DNA from 2 places in the Pseudoalteromonas sp. BSi20429 genome. Region 1 is predicted to be linked to the other one. Evidence: riboswitches for the same ligand, from Rfam matches in the RefSeq annotation. Region 1 holds a riboswitch; the other holds the start of a gene.
The links. Region 1 has a riboswitch for lysine ahead of lysC (lysine-sensitive aspartokinase 3). Riboswitches for the same ligand answer to the same signal wherever they lie in the genome.
Positions count from the first base shown of each region.

Region 2: another riboswitch for lysine. It lies ahead of dapA (4-hydroxy-tetrahydrodipicolinate synthase); the one in region 1 lies ahead of lysC (lysine-sensitive aspartokinase 3).

Region 1 is NZ_BADV01000027.1:22,628-26,051, forward strand. Features, by position in the region: gene P20429_RS13385 (hypothetical protein) at 1-228, opposite strand, end outside; gene nhaD (sodium:proton antiporter NhaD) at 451-1,698, shown strand; lysine riboswitch at 1,800-1,972, shown strand; gene lysC (lysine-sensitive aspartokinase 3) at 2,048-3,424, shown strand, end outside.
Region 2 is NZ_BADV01000006.1:3,355-6,778, forward strand. Features, by position in the region: gene P20429_RS18430 (PLP-dependent decarboxylase) at 1-259, opposite strand, end outside; gene P20429_RS18425 (2,3,4,5-tetrahydropyridine-2,6-dicarboxylate N-succinyltransferase) at 259-999, opposite strand; gene dapA (4-hydroxy-tetrahydrodipicolinate synthase) at 1,015-1,899, opposite strand; lysine riboswitch at 2,090-2,289, opposite strand; gene P20429_RS18415 (DNA-3-methyladenine glycosylase I) at 2,482-3,177, shown strand; gene P20429_RS18410 (YdiU family protein) at 3,189-3,424, shown strand, end outside.

The sequences.
Region 1 (3,424 bases):
ATTTATTTCAAGCTGAGAAGATTTAGCCAGTGGAATTAAAATATCTTGGTTTAACAAACGATTTGTTTCTTTATAAATGCGTTCGTTTGACCACGTAGGCTGCTTTTGTTTAATCGCGTTTTGTACGTCTTTTAGGCTAAAGTCAGCCATTTTAAAACGTTTAAATAATAGCTCTAATACACCCCAATGTTCGGTTATGGTGTTTAGCAGCTTTTTAGCTGGGATCATAAGAGGTTACAACATCCTAGTATTTTATTATTGAGTTCTTATAGAAGACTCATTATTACGTATTTTTAATTAACCTTGTCTGTATATAGTATTCGTTTTTAAGACCATTTAATAATAGTTTTTGCATAGAGGCAGTGCTAAAATTCGCGCCGAAAATAGGCACATGAAATGGAATGTTATTTGTGTGTTCTTTAAAACTATATCAAAGGTTGTTTAACTACCATGGTTTCCTCGATTATTCTAACCCTGATAGCGATTGCATTTTTACTGATCGTTATAGAAGATATAATCCATGTCAATAAAGCTAAAACCACGCTGTTTTTTGGTACGCTTTGCTGGATTCTTCTTTTTATATACCCTCTACACGGGCAAAGCCCCGATACGATTCAACACCTTTTAAATGAAAATATTTTAGAAATTGCCTCGTTATGGTTATTTTTAATGGCTGCAATGACCTTTGTAGCGTATTTAAATTCAAAGGGGTTTATAGAAAATATTGTGCACCGTGTTATGCCAAAAAGTATTAGCGAAAAAAAGCTCATGTTTTTGGTGGGTGGTTTTGCATTTTTGTTTTCGTCGATTTCAGACAACGTAACAGCGACGCTTATATCGCTTGCGGTTGTTATGTCGTTAAAACTTGAACCTAAAAAGCTTATTAAATACGCCACGCTTATTGTGTTTGGGGTTAACTCAGGTGGGGTATCGCTAATAACAGGTGACGTAACCACACTAATGATATTTTTAGATGGCAAAGTAACCATTGCTCATTTATTACTACTTATAGCGCCAGCTCTTGCAAGCGTTATGCTGCTTGCCGCGTTACTGTCTATAGGTATGAAAGGGCGTGTTGAGTTTGCTAGTGCAGGTAAAACCCGCATTGAAAAAACCGACATAACCATTGCTGTTATATTTTTATCTACCGTAGTGAGCACACTTATGCTGAGTGTAGTTTACAGCGTACCGCCTTTATTAACCTTCTTGTTTGGCTTATCAGTGATGTTTTTAGTAGCGCAGTTTTTAATGCGCAAAAAAGACATTAACAAAGACATAATCGATTTTGTTCGCGATATAGAATACGACACATTATTATTTTTTGTAGGTGTACTTTTACTTGTAGGCGCACTTAAAGAAATTGGTATGCTAAGTAAATTTACAGACCTATACACGGTAATGGCACCTGAGTACGCAAACTACTTAATGGGCATATTATCAGCAGGGGTCGATAACGTACCGCTTACTGCTGCTTTATTAAAAGCCGATATAGTAATGAGCCAACAGCACTGGTTGTCGTTTACGTATGCAACGGGCGTGGGCGGTTCAATGCTTATCATTGGGTCGGCTGCGGGTATTATTGCCATGAGTAAAGTTAAAGCGCTTACCTTTATGAGCTACTTGCGCTTATCGCTGCATTTATTAATTTGTTACACGGTTGGATATGCGGGCTCGTATTACATGGGCAGTTTTATTTAACTCATAAATTATTAAATGCTTGACAGCTAGACGTCTAAACGATAACTTTCAAAGCCCCGCTACTTAGTGGGGTTTTGTTTTATTAGCCACTGGTTAATAAAGCATTCAGAAGAGGTGCGATACTTAGGTACTTAATGTTAGGCGACGAAAGCCGATGATCATTAAGGAGGGAAGTACTCGCCGAGGAAAATAATGGTACGTCGTCATTGTTTTTCGGTTTATGGGGCTGAATCCTCAAAACTGTCACCAATATAGGTGGAGAGCTTCTGGCAGTGGACTTATCTTCAAGCATTCCTTTGCCAAGTTCTTCTTGTTTTATTGCGGTTTGGATACCGCGAAAGGAGACTAAATGACTACCCAATCAGCGCCACAAACAGTGCCTAAAACAGAGTTAAGCGCAAAATCAGATTACATCGTTGCCAAATTTGGCGGAACAAGTGTTGCAAATTTTGAAGCGATGAGTCGCTGTAGCGAAATTATTGTTGCAGATAAAAGCGTACGTATTGTTGCCGTGAGCGCCAGTGCCGGCGTAACTAACCACTTAGTTGCACTGTGTAAATCAAGCATTACCTCAAGTGAGCGCCAAGAACACATAAATGGCGTGCTTGCTATTCAACAAACTATTTTAGATGAATTATCGCTAGATGCCGATTTAGCGGTTGGCTTTAACGAAACCCTAAAAGCATTTCAAACATTGGCTCAAGAGTCACTAACAACCGATCAGCAACACGATGAGCTACTTAGCTTTGGTGAGCGTTTATCGTCATATTTATTTGCTCAGGTGCTGCGTTTACAAGGTTTAAACGCCGATCGCTTTGATGTGCGCAAGGTGCTTAAAACCGATAGCCAATTTGGCAAAGCAACGCCTAATGTTGCAACCACAGCGCAAGCTGCTAAAGAGCATTTAATCCCGTTATTAGACGCTCAAGTAATTGTAACTCAGGGATTTATTGGTAGTGACGAATACGGTCAAACCACAACGCTAGGACGAGGTGGTTCTGACTATAGCGCTGCATTACTAGCTGAAGCGATTAACGCTAAAAGTGTGCATATTTGGACCGATGTAGTGGGCATTTTTAGCACCGACCCGCGTTTGTGCGCAAAAGCGACGCCTATTGCACGTTTAAGTTTTGACGAAGCCGCTGAAATGGCAACCTTTGGCGCAAAAGTATTACACCCAGCGACTATTTTGCCAGCAAGTCGTAGCCACATTAACGTATTTGTAGGTTCTAGCCGCGAGCCAGAGCGTGGCGGTACGTGGATTGAGCGTGAAAAATCGCAGCAACCAGGTATACGCGCAGTAACACAACGTAAAAACCAAATATTGCTTACGCTTAAAAGCCCTGAAATGCTACTAGCAAGCGGCTTTTTAGCACGCGTATTTACACTATTAAGTGAATATAATATATCGGTAGATTTGGTAACCACATCAGAAATCAGCGTAGCTATAACCCTTGATAATGCGCAAAACGCATCGCGCCCAGAGCTCGATCAAGAATGCCTAGATAAGCTTGCAGAGTTTTGCCATGTTTCGGTAGAAAACAACCTAACACTGGTGGCACTTATTGGCTCTGAGATTCAATTACGCCAACACGAAATGAACTTAATGAGTGTACTAAAAGACTTTAACATTCGATTAATTTGTCACGGTGCAAGTAAGCACAACTTGTGCTTTTTAGTAGAGCAAACTGAGTCAGATAACGTAGTACAGTCTATTCATAGCCGT
Region 2 (3,424 bases), on a different contig from region 1:
AGCTAATACCTTGTGCTAGCACTTGCTCAAGCTCACCTTTACTTGCTACGTCAAAATTAAAGCCAGCGCTGTCTAAGCTTTGAATAATTTTAGACAGTGGATTTGCTTTTACCGCGTACCACAGTTTTACATCGGTTTGCGCAACTAAACGTGCAAGATGCGCGTTTAGTTGATCTAGGTCGTAAACAAAAAAAGGTGTATCAAGTTGTTGTGTAATTGTATTTACAGCGGTTTTGATAGGCGTGCTCAAAAAGCTCATTATCGTAAAACCTCTTCAAGCAATAACGATGCATCGCTTTTTTCGTCGCGGTATTTAACTATTAACGCACACGACATGCTTAGGCCTTGCTCGCGCGCCCACTCGTTTGACGCAGGGCGAGAGCCTGGTATTACAATCGCGTATTCTGGGATTGGCTCGCCTTTATCTAGTTGGCGCTCGTTTACGCAGTCGTATACCGGAATAGTCGCCGATAAACGCACGCCTGGGGCAAGTACTGCACCTTTTTTAATGACTACACCTTCAACAATAATACAGCCAGCGCCAATAAAGGCGTCGTCTTCTACAACTACTGGGCTTGCACCAATTGGCTCAAGTACACCACCAAGCTGCACTGCAGCACTTAAATGTACGTTTTTACCTACTTGTGCACACGAGCCAACTAATGCGTGGCTATCTACCATTGTGCCTTCGTCGATGTATGCACCAATGTTTACATACGCTGGTGGCATAATAATCGTGCCTTTAGCAACATAAGCACCACGGCGAACACTAGAGCCACCCGGCACCATACGTACGCCATCGTCAGTACTAAATTCTTGCGGAGCTAAGTTATGTTTATCAACAAAACCACCTGCAAACTCAGTATTAGTGCCATTTTTGAAGGCATCCAAAATGCCTTGTTTTACTTCTACGTTAGCTTGCCATTGGCCGCTTTCGTTTTGTGATGCTGCGCGTACTGCGCCCGATTCTAAATTATTTAATAGTTCTAACCAGCTCATTATAAAAACCTGTATTTAATGCCAAGATAAAATGGTGTTGTTTGCAGTTGTGATGCAATCGGTTTGAGTTAACTCAAGGTGTGTTAAAGGTGGACGAAGTTGCGGGCTGCTTAAGCGACCTTGCAAATGCATCAATACCTTTACGGGAATAGGGTTTGCAACAGCAAATAGGCTATTAATAGCGCTTGACCACTGGGCAAATAAATTAGGGTGTTGACCACTTAAGCTGCGTTTAACAAACTCGTGAGTTTGTGCGGGCCATGCATTTGCAGCTACCGACACCAAACCTTTTGCGCCAGCTTGAGCAAAATAAGGCATTAGCGCATCGTCGCCACTAAAAATAGCTAAATTAGGCGCAGCTTGGCGATAAGCTTCAAACTGAGCAATGCTGCCGCTCGCTTCTTTTAACGCCCATAAATTTTTATTATTTTGTAAGTTTTGAATTGTTGCAGTTGGAATGCTAACAGCACTTCGACCCGGTACGTTATAAAGCATACACGGGTGAACACTTGCATTAAGTAGGCTTTCAAACCAATGAGTTTGACCTATAGCGCCAGGCTTTGCATAAAGCGGTGAGCCAAGTAAAAAGCTATGAATTGGGAGTGTATTACAGTAGTTAACCCACTCAATTTGTTGCTTTAAGTTACTACCGCCCACAGCAACCATGAGTGGTACTGCTGGTTTTAGCTGGCATACGTGTTCAACAATGGCTTGTTGCTCTTTTAGCGTTAGTGCTAAACCTTCGCCCGTGCTGCCAAGTAGTAAAATACCGTTATGCGCTGCTTCTTGATCGCTAACCAGTTTAGTTAACGTGTTGTAGTCAACATCGCCGTGTTGATCAAATGGCGTTACGAGCGCGGTCCACAATGAGTAGTCGTTTAAATTGAAGTTGTTGATCATCTCTCACGAACTTATAATTTGTACCAACTTTATTAAAAACGTGATCATTTTAGCGATAACTAATTTAATGCAATTGGTATTATTCGAAGAGTTAAAAAGCTTTATGGAAGGAGCCGCATTAACGTCGTTCGAACTAATAATTCGAAGAGCGAATGGGCTTAAAATAATAGGGCGCACGGCCTTAATATTTAAGACCAGAAGCTCTCCACCAAACTAATAAGCTGCTTTTATAAGCAGCTATTGGTGACAGTCGCTAGGGTTCAACCTAGTCGCCCGAAATAAACACCTCGCAAAAGTGGTTACTTCTCGGCGTTAATTCCCCTCACGTATGCTCACTGGAGTTTGCGCTCCTAACATACGCTACCTGAATAACGCACCTCTTCTAGCCCTTTACACCTGTTTGTAGAGTAAAAACTTACAAACCTGTGCAATTTAAATAGGGTAATTACGGCGATTAAAGCATTTTAGCCGTCTAGGTGTCAAGCGACTAAATGCATATTCATTCATCCATAATGGGAGTGGTTACGTATTGGGTGCTTTTCTCGTACACTAGCAATATAAGTAGTGAGGTATTTAATTAGTATGGAAAAATTTAGCGATATTTATAAGCGAGCGGTAGAGCGAAAAGGCTCCGAAAAAATGCTTAAGTTATTACTTGCAAAACCGCTATCTAAAAAACAACTAAGCACGTTAAGTGACGACGATTGGCTTGAGGAATTTACTCGAAAAGTATTTCAAAGCGGCTTTTATTGGTCAGTCATTAATAATAAGTGGCCAGGCTTTAGAGAGGTTTTTTGGGATTTTAGCGTTGATAAGTTATTAATGATGCCACCTGATATGCTGGAACAAAAAGCAACGGATGAGCGAATTGTTCGTAACTATAAAAAAGTAAAAACAATTACCGAAAATGCTTACATGATCCACGAAATAGCAGGGGAACATGGCAGTTTTAGTCAGTTTATCGCTAATTGGCCAGCAGACGATATTATTGGTTTATGGGCGTATTTAAAAAAACATGGTGCGCGTTTAGGCGGAAATACAGGACCTTATGCGCTACGAGCACTTGGTAAAGATACCTTTTTACTATCACGCGATGTAGAGAGTTACTTACGCGCCCATAAAATTATAGATGGCGGCTTACAAACTAAAAAGTCACTAAATGCAACCCAAGCTTTTTTTAATGAAATGCAAAAGCAAAGCGGCTTAAGTATGCAAGAGTTAAGTTTAATTGTTGCTTATGGCGTTGGTGACAACCGTGTTGGTATAAGTCAGCAATAATAGGAATTACCATGAAATTAGTGCCAAGATACACAGACATTACGGAAAACTTTGCGATAGAAGATTTTCCTGCAAGTGTTGCCTCTCCTCAGCTATTGCTGTGGAACGAGAGCTTAGCAAAAGAGTTTAATATTAACGTTGCAGCTGATTTGCGTGCTAGCACTTTTAGCGGTAACGAGAAACAGGCGATTCCTGCAGTAGCACTTGGTTACTCTGGGCACCAATTTGGGCATTTTTCACCACGTTT